Regions from separate parts of the Arthrobacter sp. AB6 genome, predicted to be linked through region 2. Evidence: predicted binding sites of a transcription regulator. Region 2 holds the regulator's gene; the other holds the start of a gene.

Region 1 (9,135 bases), on a different contig from region 2:
CGCGGCCCTGGCGGAACAGCACGCGGACACGCTGTGCGTGGGCAGGAGCCTGACGCAGCATTCCCTCCCCTTCACGTTCGGCCTGCGGGCTGCGCAGTGGTTCCAGGGCTTGGCCGCGGCGGGCCGGCAGCTGGAGGACCAAGAGTTTCCGGTCCAGTTCGGCGGCGCGGCGGGCACCCTCGCGGCTGCCACTGTACTGACCCGCGGTTCAGCTGCCACCCCCTTCGGGCTCGCCGATGCCCTGGCCTCCCAGCTGGGCCTTGCCGCGGCCCCCGCGCCGTGGCACACCAACCGGCTGGCCGTGACGTCGCTGGGACATGCGCTCGCCTCGGTACTGGATGCCTTCGGCAAAATCGCCGCGGACGTCCTGTTCCTGAGCCGGCCCGAGGTCGGCGAGCTGGCTGAGCCGCGGGCCGCCGGGCGCGGGGTTTCATCCGCCATGCCGCAGAAGCAGAACCCCGTGTTGTCCGTGCTGGTCCGCAGCGCCGCGCTGCAGGCCCCGGCCCTGGCCGCCCAGCTGCACCTGGCCGCCGCCAACTTCAACGACGAACGCCCGGACGCCGCGTGGCACGCCGAGTGGCCCGCGCTTCGGCAGCTCCTGGCGCTGGCCCTCGGGGCTGCCGGGCATGTCCGCGAACTGGCGGAGGGCCTTCAGGTCTTCCCGGACGCCATGCGCCGGAATCTGGATCTCGCCGGTCCGCTGCTTTTAGCTGAAGGCGTGGGTGCAGCTGTCGCCCCGCTGCTTCCGGACAAGGGCGGGATGAGCGGAAAGCAGCAGCTCCAGGCCGTGGTGGACCAGACACTCCAGGCCCCGCCCGCGGAGCAGGCCGCCACGTACCGCAAGCTGCTCCGCGAGGCGGTCCCTGCCGGGGTCCTGAGCGACCTCCGGCTGGAGGAACTCCTCAACCCCGCCGGCTACCTCGGCGAGGCCCCGGAAATTTCCCGGCGGATCCTGGCCGCGTATCCGGACTTCGCCGCCAATCCACCTGCAGACACCGAACAGAATGGAGCTTCCCGTGGCTAAGCCAGCACTGAAGGCAGCACTGCTGTCGCCTCAACGCCCCCTCGGCGAGCACCCGCTGCTGGTGGTGGGGCCGTCCCTGGGCACCTCCACCATCCTGTGGAACCGCGCTGCGTCCCTGCTCGGCCACGACTACGACGTGGTGGCCTGGGACCTGCCCGGCCACGGCGTCTCACCTGCGGCCTCCGAATCGTTCGACGTCGGCGCACTGGCTGACGCCGTGGTGGACCTCGCCGATTCCATCGCCCCCGGCGCGTCTTTTCACTACGCCGGCGTCTCCCTGGGCGGCGCCACCGGCCTCCAGCTGGGCATCAAGCACGGGGAACGCCTCAAGAGCCTGTCAGTGCAGTGCAGCGGCGCGAAGCTGGGCACGCCGGAGGGGTGGCTTGAGCGCGCCGAAACCGTCCGCAGCCAGGGCACGCCGGTGATGATCCAGGGCTCGGCCGAGCGCTGGTTCGCGCCGGGCTTTATGGAGCGCGAGCCTGAACTCAGCAGCCGGCTCCTGCACGCCCTGCGCGACGCCGACCGCTTCAGCTATGCATTCTGCTGCGAGGCGCTCGCGGCTTTTGACGTGCGTGACGAACTGGGCAGCATCCGGGTGCCAACCCAGGTCATAGCCGGCGCGCTGGACGGGGTGGCCCCGCCGTCGTTCGCGGAGGAAGTGGCCGCAGGCATCACAGCCGGCGGCGGCACCGCAACCGCCGTCACGCTCGAGGGCGTGGCGCACCTGGCCCCCGCCGAGGCGCCTGCCCACGTGGCAGACCTGATGCGCAGCCTCATCACCTGGGCCGAATCGAAGGGAACAGACTCATGAGCACGAATGACCCGAGCCACGGCGTGGTCCAGCCCGATGCCACCAGCCAGGACATTTACGACGGCGGCATGATTGTCCGCCGCGAAGTCCTGGGCGACGCGCACGTGGACCGGGCCAACGCCAACAAGGACGAGTTCACCGAGGACTTCCAGGACATGATCACGCGGATCGCGTGGGGCGGCATCTGGACCCGGCCCGGCCTTTCCCGCCAGATGCGCTCCGCCGTCACTATCACCGCGATGGTGGCGCACGGGCACTGGGAAGAGCTGGCCATGCACATCCGTGCCGCGGTCCGGAACGGCCTGAGCCGGGACGAGATCAAGGAAATCCTGCTGCAGACGGCCATCTACTGCGGCGTCCCCTCGGCGAACACGGCCTTTAAGACAGCCCAAGAGGTCTTCCATGCAATGGACAACACTGCACTGGACAACACCCACACCGACGAACCCCAGCCCAACTAGGTAGCGCTAAGTGTCGTTTTGACCCCCGAAAAACGACACTTAGCGCTACCTAGTTGGGAAACCCAGACGCAAACCAGAGGAACGAGTTATGAACCAGGCTTTTGTGTACGACGCCGTGCGCACCCCGTTCGGCAAATTCGGGTCCGGCCTTGCCGCCGTCCGCCCGGATGACCTCGCCGCGCACGTCATTAAGGAATCCGTGAAGCGGGCCCCCGACCTCGATCCTGGGCGGATTGACGAGGTGGTGTTCGGCAACGCGAACGGCGCGGGTGAGGAAAACCGGAATATCGCCCGGATGGGCACCCTGCTCGCCGGCCTTCCGGTATCGATCCCGGGCACCACGGTGAACCGGCTCTGCGGGTCCTCGCTGGATGCTGCGATCATCGCCTCCCGCCAGGTCAACGCCGGCGACGCCGACCTGGTGCTGGTGGGCGGGGCGGAGTCGATGTCCCGGGCGCCGTGGGTGCTGCCCAAGACGGCGAAGCCTTACCCGGCCGGTGACATGACCCTGGCCTCCACCACCCTGGGCTGGCGGCTGGTGAACAAGGCCATGCCGAAGGAGTGGACCATATCCCTGGGCGAGGCCACTGAGCGGCTGCGCGAGAAGTACGGGGTGACCCGGGAGGCGCAGGACGAGTTCGCCGCTGCCTCGCATAACCTTTCCGCCGCTGCGTGGGACGAGGGGTTCTATGACAACCTGGTGGCGCCGGTGCCGGGCACGGACCTGGTGCGTGATGAGGGCATCCGCCCCGGTTCCTCGGCGGAGAAGCTGGCCGGTTTGAAGACGGTGTTCCGGACCGAGGACGGCACGGTCACTGCGGGGAATGCTTCGCCGTTGTCCGACGGCGCCTCCGCGGCCTGGGTGGGGAGCGAGGCTGCCGCCGGGCTGCTGGGGCTGGACCCTTTGGCCCGGATCGCCGGCCGCGGCGCGCACGCGAACGATCCCCAGTACTTCGGGTACGCCCCGGTGGAGGCGGCGAACAAGGCCCTCGCGAAGGCGGGGATCGGCTGGGACCAGGTGGGCGCCGTCGAACTTAACGAAGCGTTCGCCGCGCAGTCGCTGGCGTGCATCAACGCCTGGGGGATCGACCACGAAATTGTGAACCGGCACGGCGGCGCGATCGCGATGGGCCACCCGCTGGGTGCGTCCGGAACCCGCATCCTGGGCACCCTCGCCCGGAGCCTGCAGGCCTCCGGTGAACGGTGGGGCGTGGCAGCGATCTGCATCGGTGTGGGCCAGGGCCTGGCCGTGGTCCTCGAAAACGTGACCGCCGCCGGAACCAACACTGGAAAGGACCAGTAATGCTGAACTTCGTAGATTCTGTCCGGGAGGCCGTGTCCGGTGTTAAGGACGGTTCCACCGTGATGATTGGCGGGTTCGGCAATGCCGGGCAGCCGTTCGAACTCATTGACGCGCTGCTGGACTGCGGCGCCACGGACCTGACCGTGGTGAACAACAACGCGGGCCAGGGCGATCAGGGCCTGGCGCTGCTGATCAAGGAGGGCCGGGTGCGGAAGATGATCTGTTCCTTCCCGCGGCAGTCCGATTCCTGGCACTTTGACGCCAAGTACAAGGCCGGCGAGATCGAACTCGAACTCGTGCCGCAGGGCAACCTGGCCGAGCGGATCCGGGCCGCCGGGGCCGGGATCGGTGGGTTCTTCACGCCCACCGGTTACGGGACCATGCTGGCCGAGGGCAAGGAAACCCGCATCATCGACGGCCGCGGCCAGGTCTTCGAAACACCTATCCACGCCGACGTCGCCCTGATCAAGGCACTGAAGGCCGACGGCAAGGGCAACCTTGTGTACCGCAAGACGGCCCGGAACTTCGGCCCGATCATGGCCGCCGCGGCCAGGCAGACCATCGTCCAGGTTTCCGAGATCGTCCCCGTCGGGGGACTGGACCCGGAAAACGTGGTGACCCCAGGCATTTACGTCAACACTGTGGTCCGCGTGCCCGCGGCCAGTACCGCTTCCCCTGCAGGAAAGGTCGCTTGAGATGAGCACCGCAACAACCCTCCAGACCTCCGTCACACCCCTGGGCCGGGACGACCTCGCCCGCCTGGTGGCCAGGGACATCGCCCCGGGATCGTTCGTGAACCTGGGCATCGGCCAGCCCACCCTGGTGTCCAACTACCTCACCCAGGAACAGAACATCACGCTCCACACGGAGAACGGGATGCTCGGCATGGGGCCGGAAGCCAAGGGCGACGAGATCGACGAGGACCTCATCAACGCCGGCAAGATCCCGGTCACCGAACTCCCGGGCGCCTCGTACTTCCACCACGCGGACTCGTTCGCGATCATGCGCGGCGGGCACCTGGACATCTGCGTCCTGGGCGCTTTCCAGGTGTCCGCCTCCGGTGACCTGGCGAACTGGCACACCGGGGCACCCGGGGCGATCCCCGCCGTCGGCGGTGCCATGGACCTCGCCACCGGCGCCAAAGACGTGTTCGTCATGATGACCCTGCTCACCCGCGAAGGTGCCTCCAAGATCGTGGAGTCCTGCACCTACCCGCTCACCGGCGTCGGCTGCGTCACCCGCGTCTACACAGACAAGGCCGTCTTCCTCACCGGCCCCGACGGGGTCACCGTCCGGGAAACCTTCGGCTGCACCCTCGAAGAGCTCCAGGAACTCGTACCGGTCCCGCTCGAGGCGGCAGCCGCGCCATAGCAGGCGGCCCTAGGATTGGTAATCATGACCGACGCCGTCAGTACAGAAAACCAGCCCGCCCCGCAGGCCAGTGACCAATATGTCCAGTCCCTGGCCCGCGGGCTCGCGGTGATCCGCGCGTTTGATACAGAGCATCCGGTCATGACCCTCACCGCGGTTGCTGCCCGCACCGGCCTCACCCGAGCCACTGCGCGGCGGTTCCTGCACACCCTGGTGGAGCTGGGCTATGTCAGGACCGACGGCAAGACCTTCGCGCTCACGGCCAAGGTGCTCCAGCTCGGGTACGCATACCTGTCCGGGCTGTCGCTGCCGCAGCTGGCCCAGCCGCACCTTGAGGAACTGTCGCTGAAGCTGGGGGAGTCCACCTCCGCCGCTGTGCTTGACGGCACCGACATCGCGTACGTCGCCCGCGTGACCACCCGCCGCATCATGACCATAGGCATTACCGTGGGCACCCGTTTCCCCGCCTATGCCACCTCCATGGGGAGGGTGCTGCTGGCCGGGCTGCCTCCTGCTGACCTCAAGGCGTACCTTGCTGCCGCCGACATCAAGCCGCTGACCCCACGCGCATTGGGGAGCGTCAAGGAACTTCTGGCAGTCCTGGACACCGTCCGAGCCCAAGGCTGGTGCTTGCTGGACCAGGAACTCGAACTTGGCCTGATGTCCGTGGCCGCCCCCGTGTACGACGGGCCAAAGGTGGTGGCGGCAGTGAACGTGTCCCTGCAGGCCCAGTCCGTGGCTGCCAAGCCGGACCCTGACGCCTACCTTTCATCGGTTGCCCAGGAAATCGTCGCCACCGCAAAGCTGATCTCGGCCGACCTCACGGCCCGGGGCTGACCAGCCCCATCCGTGTCCTCAAACTGGAAGGGGCCGACGGCGGGTGCTTCCCGCCGTCGGCCCCTTGCTGTCCGCTGTGGTCCGGCCAGCTTCAGTTGACCGCGTTGCCGAGCTGGCGAAGGGGGGTCTTGCTGGTTTCGCGCGCCCAGAGGGCGCCGGCGACGGCCAGTACGGATGAGCCTGCGACGATCCATGCGGCCGGTCCCCAGTTGGCTTTGTCTGCTCCCACCAGGGCCGTGCCCAGGAGCGGGGTGAAGCCGGCGCAGAGGATGCCGATCTGCAGGCCGATGGCCATGCCGGAGTATCGGACCTTCACGTTGAACAGCTCGGAGAACCACGCAGGGTAGATCGCGTTGGACATGGCGTAGGTGCCGGCGGTGATCAGCGTGCTGGTCAGGAAGATCATGGGGATGTTTCCAGTGGAGATCACCGAGAAGTACACGAAGATCATGGCTCCGGAGCCGAGCACGCCGGTGATGAACACCGGACGCCGGCCGAACCGGTCCGAGAAATGGGCCATGAGCGGCTGCGTGCCGATAGCCAGGACGTTTCCGAGGATGCTGACCCAGAGCATGGTTGAAGCCGGAACTCCCACGGTGACAGCGTAGGCAAGGCCGAAGGACTGCATGAAGGTGTTCGTGACGGTTTCGAAGGACATCAGGGCCACCTGGAAGAACTGGGCCGGATGGGTCTTGAACATCTTCGCGAAGGGGAGCTTCACCAGTTCGCCGTGGTCGTGCTTTTCTTCGAAGACTTCCGGCTCCTCCAACGACCGCCGCACCAGGTAGGCAACGATCAGCACCAGGATGGATCCCCAGAAGGGGATTCGCCAGCCCCACGCCAGCCGGTCGGCCTCGCTCATGGCGGCCACGGGAAGGAAGGCCAGTGACGCCAGGACGATACCGGCGGAGATGCCGCTCATAGCGAAGCTGGCGAAGAATCCGCGACGGCCTTCGGGAGCTTCCTCGGTGGAAAGGGCAGATGCGCCGGCGGTTTCCGCTCCTGCGGAGAGGCCCTGCATCAGCCGGAGCAGTACCAGGAGGGCAGGCGCCCAGTAGCCGGCGCTATTGAAGTCCGGCAGGATCCCAATGAGGAACGTGGCAGCGCCCATGAGGACGAGGGTCAGGACCAGTGTGTTCTTGCGGCCGATTTTGTCGCCCAGGTGGCCGAACACGACAGCACCGAAGGGCCGGGCGACGTAGGCGACGCCGAAGGTGGCGAAGGAGGCGATCAACGCGACGGTGGGATCGCCTGCGGGAAAGAAGATCTTGGAGAAGATCAGCGACGCTGCGGTCGCGTAGATAAAGAAGTCGTAGTACTCAAGTGCGCCTCCGAGGAAGGCGGCCAAGGCGGCTTTCTTGGCGCGCTTGAGCTGGCGTTCCGCCTGGGCAGCCGTCGCGGCCTCTGTCCCCGCTGCGATGTTCGTCATTTTCAGTTCCTTCCACGCTGAAGGCGGTGGGTTGATGTACGTATAGCGAACAAGTGTGCGAAATGCGTTTAGAACGAGCATACTAGGTGGTGAGGCGTATCACAACGCCGTTTCCCCAGGGCACTCAGCGAGAGCGGTCCGTCCTTTCCGAAAGGCAGAATATGGCAGACCCTGCAGCAGCTTCCCGCCTGTTCCTGATCGGCTCCGCGGCCTCCAAGGCGATGTCCCCTGCACTCTGGAATCCTGTGCTGGACCAGCTCGGCAGCCCCTGGACCTATGACGCTTGGGACGTGGGGCAGGATGCGGACATGGCTGCCGTCCGCGCCCGGCTCCTCATGCCGGACGTGGTCGCGGCCAACGTGACCATGCCCCACAAGCAGTGGGCGGCCCGCGCGGCCGACACGGCAACAGAAGCGGTCCGGCTGGGTGGAGCCTGCAACCTGCTGGTCAGGCAGGGCAGCACGCTGTCCGGTCATAACACGGACATTATCGCCGCGGGCGCGCTGCTCGGCGATGGATACCAGCGCCATGCCCTGATGATGGGGGCGGGCGGTGCGGCCAGGGCGGCCCTGATCGCCCTCAAGGGGCAGGTGGGCCGGGTCACTATTGCGGACAGGGACGCCCGTGCCGCCGCAGACCTGCTGGACCTTGCCCGGGGCCTCGGTATCGCCGCCGAGAGTGTGGCCTGGCAGGAAGCACAGGACCTGGCTGCCGGGGCCACTTTGGTTGTCAATGCAACTCCCATCGGAAAGAGCCCCGCCGACGAAGCGGTCTGGGGTAACGGGCCGCTGGCCCGGGACGCCCTGGTTTACGACTTTGTGTACGCGAGCCATGCCACCGCCAGCATTGTCCGGGCTGAAGAGCTCGGGGCTTCGTGCATCGACGGCTGGGACCATCTTCGTGAGCAGGCCGTCGCCATGGTGTCCATCCTGGGGCTGCAGGCACAGGCCCCAGACCTGTTGCAGGAAGAGCTCAAGCTCCTGAAGGCAAGTCACTGACATGTGAATGCGATCGCCGGACTGTCCCCTGGGGCCGGTCACTATATGATCGAAAAGGCGCTGGCACCCGGCGCGCCCATGTGGGCCAGCCCAGAGCGTCCGGAGAGGAACACCACTGTTTATGGAGGAGCAGGCGGCCTACTTTGTAAAGTCGGTTGAGAAGGCTTTCGACGTACTGCTGGCCTTCACCCCGGAGGCCCCACGGTTGACGGTTTCCCAGGTAGCGGCCCGGACGGATATGACCCGTGCGTCTGCACGACGTTTCCTCCTGACGCTTGCCGACCTCGGTTACATCCGTGCGGAAGGCCCCCATTTCGAGTTGACCGCCCGCTCCCTGAACATCGGCAGGTCTTTCCTGGCGGGACTCGACCTGCCCAGGATCGCAGAACCCCACCTCAAAGCCCTGGCCGCGAATCTCAACGAAACAACAGCCCTGTGCATCCTTGAGGGTGCTGACGTGGTCTACGTCGTATGTGTCCCGTCCCCTCGGCTGCTCAGCGTCTCGATCACCGTGGGCACGAGGTTTCCGGCGTGGGCAACGTCCATGGGCCGCGTGCTCCTTGGGGGGTTGCCGGAACCCGAACTGGACTCCTACCTGCAGCAGGTCCAGTTGCAGCGTTTTACCGGGCGGACGGTGGGAAGCCCTGAGGAGCTCCGCGCCGAAGTGGAATCGGCCCGGAAAAAGGGCTGGTCGATGGTGTCGGAAGAACTCGAGGAGGGCCTGCGCGGCGTCGCCGTGCCGGTGTGGCGGGGAAAGGACCTCGTCGCGGCCGCGAACGTATCGCTGCAGACCCACAGGGCTTCCGCCGAAGTCCTCGAAGAGACCGTAATCCCCCAGCTGCAGGAAACGGCAAAGTCGATCGCCATCGATTTCGGCGGGCACCGGGCTTAAGGTAACTGT
Region 2 (9,135 bases):
TCGCCGTCGGCCAGCACGCCCAGGGACTGGCGGACCACGCTGAAGATGGGGAGCGTGAGCAGGCCGCCCACAAACACCAGCGGAAGCAGCCACTGGTACGACACATGAGGAACAACAGACCAAATGACGGTTTCCGAGATCACGGACGGGATCAGTGCGGTGCGCAGGCCCACGGTGTCCACGCGCCGCCCGCGCCACGGCGCGCCAACCGCAATGCCGATGGTCATGACGGCGGCGGCGGCGCCCGCCGCGGCATAGCCCTGGTCCAGGGTGAGGACGATATGCAGGGTCAGCAGCACGCCGGCCGCGGAATGGGGTATTCGGGCAACCATGCCCACCAAGAGCAGCCTGCGGACGGGCCCGACGGCGAGCAACTCCCGGTAGAGAGCGAAATTCACAGTGATCCTCATGTCTGCCGCCGTGGGCCGGGGATCACCCCGCCTCGCTGCGGCTAGCGTTCTGCGCGCCTCAACTTGACCTCGATCGAGTCGACGCGCTCCCCAAACAATACATTCCGCGACCACTCCGACTGGAGGCCTGCTACGAGGTTCTGCACCCCGGCCGCATCAAGTCCGTCTTCGAGGTAAAGCACCACCTGCAGTTCCGGCCCTGCGCCGCCGCCTGCGGCCATGGTCCCATCGGCGGCCAGGGCGGCCACTCCCCTGCCCGGCGCCAGCTCGAGGTTCCGGACGGCGGGAAAACCTGCAGCGGCCCGGCCCATCTCCTCCGCGAGCTCTTCGTCCCTGTACGACGGGACCCACCCGTGCTGCTGCGCCAGGGCCCAGACCGCGGGCCGCCGCACCACAAACGTGAACCCGGAGCCCGGATCGAGGACCAGCAGTTCGGCGCCTTCGGCGACGGCGGAGAGCGCCGCGCGGGCCGCATACACGGCAACCGGCCTGGCCTCGGGGTGCCAGGCGGCCAGGGCCGCCGTTGAAGTGAAGGCGGGCATGGCTGTCCTGCCGTCGGCAGCCTTGAGGGTGACCAGGGCCATGTCCGCCTGTTTGTCGGCGTTCAGGCCGTGCGCTCCTTCCGCTTCCTCGGCGAGCCGGGCCACGATGGGGATGAATACGCGGGCGGTGGCCAGCGAAGCCACCACGCCGGCTTCGTCCCCCGTTCCTTTCCGCAAGGCCGCAACTGCGGCGAGGTAGGCCTCGCTGGCCGTTCCGTCGTCGTTCTCGAAGTTGTGGATTTTGGCATCGTCACCGGCCAGGCTTCGGCCTGCCCAGGGCCGGCCTGCAGAATCGGCACCGCCGCCGGCGCCCGCCAGCGCCGCAGCGATGTGCCCCGGCAGCTGGCGCGGGGACGGGGCGCCTAATTCGTTGCTGGCCATGCCGGGACGTTTAGCGGCGGCCGGCGACGTCGAGCGCTTCGGGCAGCGTGAAGGCTCCGGCGTAGAGGGCCTTGCCCACGATGGCGCCTTCAACGCCCAAGGGAACCAACGAGCGCAGGACACGGAGGTCGTCGAGGCTGGAGATGCCGCCCGAAGCAACCACCGGCTTGCCGGTCTTTTCCACCATCTGGCGCAGGAGTTCCACGTTGGGTCCCTGCAGGGTGCCGTCTTTGGTCACGTCCGTGACCACGTAGCGGCTGCAGCCGGCGTCCTCAAGACGGCCCAGGACATCCCAGAGGTCCCCGCCTTCCTTGGTCCAGCCGCGGCCGGACAGCGTGGTGCCGCGGACATCCAGCCCGACGGCGATTTTGTCGCCAAAGCGCTCGATTGCCCGGCGCGTCCAATCGGGATTCTCCAGCGCGGCGGTTCCCAGGTTCACGCGGGCAACGCCAAGGTCCAGGGCCGCTTCCAGGGTTTCGTCATCACGGAGGCCGCCGGAGAGTTCCACCTTGATGTCCAGCCGGCCCACCACTTCGCGGAGCAGTTCCGCGTTGGAGCCGCGTCCGAATGCGGCATCGAGGTCCACGAGGTGCACCCATTCGGCACCCTGCTGCTGCCAGTTCAGCGCTGCTTCCAGCGGGGTTCCGTAGCTGGTCTCACTGCCCGCTTCCCCCTGGACCAGCCGGACGGCCTGGCCGTTGACGACGTCGACGGCGGGCAGCAGTTCAAGAACCGGCAGGTCGGTTGCGGAGGTCATGTCAATCCTTCGGGTCGGGGTCAGTATTGCCAGCCGGCGGTCAGTTGCCCGGCAGCGTCAGCAGGTAGGCAGCGAGCAGCGACATGCACGCCAAAACGTAAAACGAAATCTGGGTCCAGAGCGGCTTGTGCTGCTGCCTGAAGGACAGGGCACCGCCGACCAGCAGGCCGGCCAGCCCCATCAGGACGATCGACCACATCTAGGCGGCGCCGTCTTCCGTTGAAGGGGCGCCGTCTTCCGTTGAAGGGGCGCCCGCGGGGACCGGGCCGCCAGGAGCCGGCTTTTTGAGGTTCTGCACCCAGTTGCGCAGGAGCCGGGCGCCGGCGTCACCGGACTTCTCCGGGTGGAACTGGGTGGCGCACAGCGGACCGTTTTCGACCGCTGCTATGAACGGCCCGCCGTGCTCGGACCAGGTGACCAGGGGTGCGGCCATGCGCGGCTGCACAACATCGAAGTTCCACTCCTGCACCCCGTATGAGTGCACGAAGTAGAACCGCTCGTTTTCGACGCCGGCGAACAGCTTGGATCCCTCGGGCACCTTCACGGTGTTCCAGCCCATGTGCGGCACCACGTCGGCCGGCAGGAGCTCCACCTTGCCTGGCCATTCGCCGATGCCCTCCGCCTCCGTGCCGTGTTCGACGCCCGCCTCAAAAAGCACCTGGAGACCCACGCAGATCCCCAGCACCGGCCGGCCGCCGGCCACCCGCCTGCCGATAAGGCGGATGCCGTCCACGGCTTTGAGCTCCCGCATCACCGTTTCGAAGGCACCGACGCCGGGAACCACCAGGCCGTCGGCGTTCAGGACGTCCTCGGGCTTGGAGCTCAGGATGACTTCCGCGCCGGCGCGTTCAAGGGCTCGCACCGCGGACCGGACGTTGCCGGAACCGTAGTCCAGGACCGTGACGGTGGGCTTGCCTTCGGGCGAGGGGAGTTTCCGGGAGGCCGAGGGATCGACGATTGCGCCGTCCTGCAGGACCTGCCCGCTCACAGCGCACCCTTCGTGGAGGGGATTCCTTCAACGCGCGGATCGGGCTCAACTGCTGCGCGAAGTGCCCGGGCGAAGGCCTTGAACTGGGCTTCGACAATGTGGTGGGGATCCCGGCCCGCGATGACGTTCATGTGCAGGCAGATGCCGGCGTGCAGGGTGATCGCTTCGAAGACGTGGCGGGTGAGGGATCCGGTGAAGTGGCCGCCAATCAGGTGGTATTCCTGGCCGGCAGGCTCGCCGCCGTGCACCAGGTAGGGCCGCCCGGAGACGTCGACGACGGCGTGGGCCAGCGCTTCGTCCAGGGGAACGGTGGCTTCTCCAAACCGGCGGATCCCGGCTTTGTTCCCCAGGGCGGTGCGCAGCACTTCACCGAAGGTGATGGCAACGTCCTCCACCGTGTGGTGGACATCGATGTGGATGTCACCTGTGGCTTTGACGGTCATGTCGATCAGGGAGTGCTTGCAGAGCGCCGTGAGCATGTGGTCGTAGAACGGCACCGAGGTGTCGATGTCCGAGGTGCCGGTACCGTCGAGGTTGATTTCCACGAGCACAGAGGACTCACTGGTGGCACGTTCCATGCGCGCGGTGCGGGCCGCAGCAACATTCGATCCGGTGGTACTCATGCTTGGGTCCTTTTGGGCAGAAGGGGTGGTTCGGGGCGTCCAGCGCCGGTACTCCCAGTCTAGGCGGGAAGCTTGGCCTGGCTGGCAAGGATGCTTTCAAGGCAGGTGAGGAAAGCTGTGGTTTCGGTCTCAGTTCCGGCAGTGACGCGGAGATGGCCGGGGATTCCCACATCCCGGACCAGCACACCCGCATCCAGCAGTTCCTGCCACACCTGATGGGGGTTCTCCAGGCCGCCGAAAAACACATAGTTGGAGTCTGAGGCGGCAGGCTTGAGGCCCATCCTCAGCAGCTCGGAAACAATGCGGTCCCGCTGCTTCTTGATGTCCTCCACATCCGCCATCAGCGTCTCGCGGTGCTGGAGGGCGGCGAGGGCGGTGGCCTGGGTGATGGCCGAAAGGTGGTACGGGAGACGGACGAGCCGCAGCGCGTCGGTTACTTCGGGGGCCGCAGCCATGTAGCCGAGGCGGGCGCCGGCCAGCGCGAACGCCTTGCTCATGGTCCTCGAGACGATCAGCCGTTCCCGCCCCGGCAGCAGCGTCAACGCACTGGGCGTTCCGTCGTGTGCAAACTCGTGGTAAGCCTCATCGACGATGACGATGGACTGGCTTTCTTCGCCGGCCTCGTAGACGGCTTCCACCACGTCCAGCCCGAGGCCGGTTCCCGTGGGGTTATTGGGTGAACACAGGAAGACGATGTTGGGCTGCAGCTCCTTGACCTGCCGCGCCGCCGATTCGGCGCTGAGTCCGTAATCGCCGGCACGCTCACCCACAATGTATTCCGTGTCCGTTCCGCTGGCCAGCAGGGGATACATGGAGTACGTGGGAGGGAATCCGAGCGCTGTACGTCCCGGCCCGCCGAAGGCCTGGAGTATCTGCTGAAGTACTTCGTTGGAGCCATTGGCCGCCCAAAGGTTGGATTCATCCAGCCCGTGCCCCAGGTACTCCGCCAACGCCTTTCGCAGCTCCGTGAATTCCCGGTCCGGGTATCGATTGAGTCCCGCTGCCGCATCGGATACCGCGGCGGTAATGGCTGCCCTGACGTCAGCCGGGACCCCGTGGGTGTTTTCATTCACGTTCAGGAGGATTGGAACGTCCAGCTGGGGCGCGCCATAGGGAGTAAGCCCGCGAAGGTTGCTGCGGAGGGGAAGCCGGTTCAGGCGCTCTAGCTGGTCATTCACCTGAACAGTTTAGTGCCAGCGCCGGACACCGGAAAATGTGACGGTTTCCTGTTCGCTCCCGCATGCTGCGCCCTCACGCCCGTGGAGAGGCAAAATGCCGGGCCCTAACTTGCAGGCACGAACAATTGCTGGCCGGGAAAGACCGCGCCGGCAGGGAGGTTGTTCAGCTGCACGATGTCCGCGACGACGTCCCGCGGGTCGCGCTCCGGCGAGACGCTGGCGGCGATACCCCACAACGACTCGCCTGGCTGGACCGTCACGGCGACAGTGGGCGTCGTTGCAAGATCCGTCGCGGACTCCGACGCCTTGGCCGGGGCATTGAAAAAGCCTGCCAGGGAGAAGAGCAGCGCAGCCAGCAGGACCAGCGGAATGCCGATTAGCACGATGCGACCGCGACGGGTCAGCCGAAGCGGCGGAAGAGGCGCAGGCCGCCCGGCCAGACGATTGTCCGACTGGGACATGATTTGCTGCACCGAAAGCAGCTGTTGGCGTGAACCCCGCGTAACAGATGTACCTGACATGATCTGAGCCCTCCTGGACCGTACTGTGCTGCCCGGACGTCCTTCCCGCCGCCCCCGGCCGGACGTATTCCGGCGCGGTCTTCGAAGGACCAGGGCAGTCAGTAGAACATATATTCGAACTTTGCTTTCTCTGTTTTAGCACCTATCAACGAACATTGTCGAGACTCGCTAGAACAAATGTTTGAAAAAGCAATGCGGCTGGCCTAGCTTTGAACCAAAGAACAACCACCCGGACAGTCGATCAGCAGGGTCTGACATTCAAGGGCGGGACCTTCCAGGGCCTGGCCATGGAACGGACCGGCGGAACCGAAAGGCATTGGCGAACATGGCAGCAGCAGCCGCCGGGGGCAGGGCAACCGCGCAACCGAAGAGGACCGCCAAGGGCCTGACTCCACGGCAGAAGAAAATCCTCGAAACCATCCAGCGCTCGGTCAACGAGAACGGGTACCCGCCGTCCATGCGGGAGATCGGCGACACCGTGGGGCTGGCGAGCCTTTCGAGCGTCACGCACCAGCTCTCCCAGCTTGAGAAGCTTGGCTACCTCCGCCGCGACCCCAAGCGGCCCCGGGCCATGGAAGTCCTCATGCCCCTGACCCTGGACGGCGGAGCCGCAAAGCCGGCCAGCCAGGCGTCCGCCGTGCGTTCACCCGGTACAGCGACTGTCACCGAACTGCCCACCGCCCTGGACACGGCAATGGTCCCCCTGGTGGGCCGGATCGCCGCAGGCGGCCCCATCCTTGCCGACCAGCTGGTGGAGGATGTCATGCCGCTCCCCAGGCAACTGGTGGGCCAGGGGGAACTGTTCATGCTTCGGGTAGCCGGGGATTCCATGGTGGATGCGGCCATCTGCGACGGCGACTGGGTTGTGGTCCGCCGCCAGCAGGATGCCGCCAACGGGGACATTGTGGCCGCGCTCCTGGATGACGAAGCCACCGTCAAGACATTCCGCCAGCGCGACGGCCACACGTGGCTGCTGCCGCAGAACACCCAGTACGAACCCATCCTCGGGGACCACGCCACCATCATGGGCAAGGTTGTGTCCGTACTCCGCTCGCTGTAGCCGGGAAACTCCGCCCGCCGCAGCGAGGCGGGCTCAGGCGTTTTCCCGGGCCAGCCGTTCCAGGGCTGCGATCGCCGTCTTCCGGTCTGTTGTGGACCAGAAGGGCGGCAGCGCCCCGCGGAGGAACCCGGCATAGCGCTCGGTGGCCAACCGGGAGTCCAGCACGGCCACCACTCCCCTGTCGCCCGTGGAACGGATCAGCCGGCCGGCCCCCTGGGCGAGCCGGATCGCGGCGTGCGTGGCCGAAACCGACATGAAGCCGTTTCCACCGGCCTGTGCTACCGCCCGTGAGCGCGCCGTCATGAGGGGATCGTCCGGCCGCGGAAACGGAATGCGGTCTATCACCACCAGCCGGCACGAGCCGCCGGGGACGTCCACGCCCTGCCAGAGGGACATGGTCCCGAACAGGCAGGTATCGGGCTCGTCGGCGAACTGCTTTACCAGGGCGGTCATGGTGGAGTCACCCTGGCAGAGGACCGTCATTCCCAGCTTGGGGCGAAGCGCCTCGGCCGCTTCCTCTGCCGCACGCCGGGACGAGAACAGGCACAGTGCCCCGCCACCGGATGCACGGATCAGGGCTTCCAGTTCGTCCAGCGCTTCCGGGGAGGCGCCCCGGCCGGGCTTCGGCAGGTGCCCGGCAACGTAGAGGATGCCCTGCTTCGGGTAGTCGAAGGGCGATCCCACGTCAACGCCGGTCCAGCTGGGGGCGCCGTCGCCCACCAGGCCCAGTCCGCCCGCTGCAGGCTCGAATGCGGAACCGATGGCCAGCGTCGCGGAGGTCAGCACCACCGTGTGGCCGGCGAAGAGCCCCTCACGCAGCCTTCCGGCAACGGACAGCGGCGCAATGTTGATCAACGCCGGAGCGGTCTCGTCCGGCTGGGAGAATCCCTGCGCAGGATCAAAGGAGCTGGCACGGGAAAACCACACCACTTCGCGGTTCTCCCGGGCTGCCAGGAGCCGTTCACAAAGTTCCAGGATGAGCAGCAGCCGGGACCGCGCAAGCTGCCTGCCGCCGTCGGCCGTGGCGCTGCTGTCCCCCTTTGAATCCGAGAGGGCAGCGCGGCAGGCGTCCCGCAGCTGGTCCACGCAGTCCAGCTGTTCATCGTTGAGCCCGTTCGGGAGCAGCCCGTTGGGTACGCCTGCCAGGGCAAGCTCCAAGTTGGCGGCTGCGGCGTTCAACGCATCAACCGTGATGGCCGTGTGCTTCCGCGCACCGGCGGCAGCAGCGTGGACCATGGCCACCGAGAGCTGGCCGGAGACCGCCCCGGTGACCCTGTCCTGCAGTTCATGGGCCTCATCCACCACCACCACGTCATACTCGGGCAGGACGGCCAGGCCTTCGAACGCGCTGACAGCGAGCATCGCGTGGTTGGTGACCACAACATCCGCTTCAGCAGCATCCTGGCGCGCCAGTTCGCTGAAGCATTCCGCAGCCATGGGGCACTTCTGGGCGCCCAGGCACTCCATGGAGGTCACCGAAACCTGCCGCCAGGCACGGTCCGTGACGCCCGGCAGGAGTTCATCCCGGTCGCCCGTGTGGGTCTTTTCAGCCCATTCCCGGAGCCGCACCACCTCCTTGCCAAGCTGGGACGAGGGGCCGCCCACGGCTGCTGCGAAATGCGGGACGCTGGTGTCCTCGCCCAGGCTGAACAGCTGGCCCTCGGACGGCTCCTCACTGGGGAAGCCGCCTTCCAGCTTGTGCCGGCAGACGTAGTTGGAGCGGCCCTTGACCAGGGCCACTTTGACGGGCCTGTCCAGGGCGGGCGTGATCGCCTTGAGCAGCCGGGGCAGGTCCCTGCCCACAATCTGCGTCTGGAGGGCCAGGGTGGCCGTTGACACCAGGGCGGGCTTGTTGCTCTGCAGGGCGTGCGCGATCAGGGGGATGAGGTAGGCCAGGGACTTGCCGGTGCCGGTCCCCGCCTGGACCAGCAGGTGGTCCCCCGATTCAATGGCGCGGGCCACCTGCCTGGCCATCTCGTGCTGGCCGGCACGGCTTTGCCCGCCCATGCCGGCCACGGCCCGGTCGAGCAGTTCGATCACGAACTGCTCGCCGGCCGTTTCCGTGGCTTCTCCCGCCACGGCCTCAGTCATTGCTGACGAAAGGTTCCAGTTCAGCCGCGAAGCCTTCCCGGACCATCACGACGGCCCTGGTTCCGGCTTCAACGTGGTCGACGCTGATGATCTCGGCGTCGGAGTCGTGAAGCTTGCTGAGCAGGTCTCCGCGGTCGTACGGGATAAGCAGTTCCAGCTTGACGCTGGGCCGGGGAATGGCGTCGCTGATTGCCTTCAGCAGCTCGCCGATGCCTTCCCCCGTACGGGCCGAGACCACCACGTGCCGGGGCTCGCGCTGCTTGAGCCGTTCCACCACGAACGGATCAGCGGCATCGGCTTTGTTGAGCACGATGATTTCGGGCACCTTGCGGGCATCCACCTCGCTGAAGACCTTGCGGACTGCGGCGATCTGCCCCTCGGGATCCGGGTGCGAAACGTCCACCACGTGCAGGATCAGGTCCGCGTCGGCGACTTCCTCGAGCGTGGAGCGGAACGCTTCCACCAGCTGGGTTGGCAGCGAACGGACGAACCCCACGGTGTCGGCAAGGGTATAGCCCAGGCCATCCGCGGTTTCCGCTTTGCGGACGGTGGGATCCAGGGTGGCGAACAGGGCGTTCTCCACC

Evidence for each region. Region 2 encodes LexA, which represses DNA repair genes until DNA is damaged. Its sites were predicted from a motif close to TCGAACANNTGTTCGA; they were not measured.
Region 1: Q9R30_RS13705 (shikimate dehydrogenase) is a predicted target of LexA. The motif match lies at 7,282-7,297, and genes of this name have one in related genera.

Annotation. Positions count from the first base shown of each region.
Region 1 covers NZ_JAUZVL010000017.1:43,036-52,170, forward strand. The annotation lists gene Q9R30_RS13665 (lyase family protein) at 1-1,024, shown strand, start outside; gene Q9R30_RS13670 (alpha/beta fold hydrolase) at 1,017-1,835, shown strand; gene pcaC (4-carboxymuconolactone decarboxylase) at 1,832-2,296, shown strand; gene Q9R30_RS13680 (thiolase family protein) at 2,385-3,599, shown strand; gene Q9R30_RS13685 (3-oxoacid CoA-transferase subunit A) at 3,599-4,294, shown strand; gene Q9R30_RS13690 (3-oxoacid CoA-transferase subunit B) at 4,296-4,970, shown strand; gene Q9R30_RS13695 (IclR family transcriptional regulator C-terminal domain-containing protein) at 4,995-5,807, shown strand; gene Q9R30_RS13700 (MFS transporter) at 5,899-7,236, opposite strand; gene Q9R30_RS13705 (shikimate dehydrogenase) at 7,398-8,234, shown strand; gene Q9R30_RS13710 (IclR family transcriptional regulator C-terminal domain-containing protein) at 8,356-9,126, shown strand.
Region 2 covers NZ_JAUZVL010000004.1:218,151-227,285, reverse strand. The annotation lists gene Q9R30_RS05060 (MFS transporter) at 1-398, opposite strand, end outside; gene Q9R30_RS05055 (SseB family protein) at 452-1,333, opposite strand; gene priA (bifunctional 1-(5-phosphoribosyl)-5-((5-phosphoribosylamino)methylideneamino)imidazole-4-carboxamide isomerase/phosphoribosylanthranilate isomerase PriA) at 1,344-2,090, opposite strand; gene Q9R30_RS05045 (hypothetical protein) at 2,131-2,289, opposite strand; gene hisH (imidazole glycerol phosphate synthase subunit HisH) at 2,290-3,078, opposite strand; gene hisB (imidazoleglycerol-phosphate dehydratase HisB) at 3,075-3,701, opposite strand; gene Q9R30_RS05030 (histidinol-phosphate transaminase) at 3,761-4,879, opposite strand; gene Q9R30_RS05025 (LysM peptidoglycan-binding domain-containing protein) at 4,984-5,340, opposite strand; gene lexA (transcriptional repressor LexA) at 5,726-6,460, shown strand; gene Q9R30_RS05015 (ATP-dependent DNA helicase) at 6,494-8,551, opposite strand; gene hflX (GTPase HflX) at 8,544-9,135, opposite strand, start outside.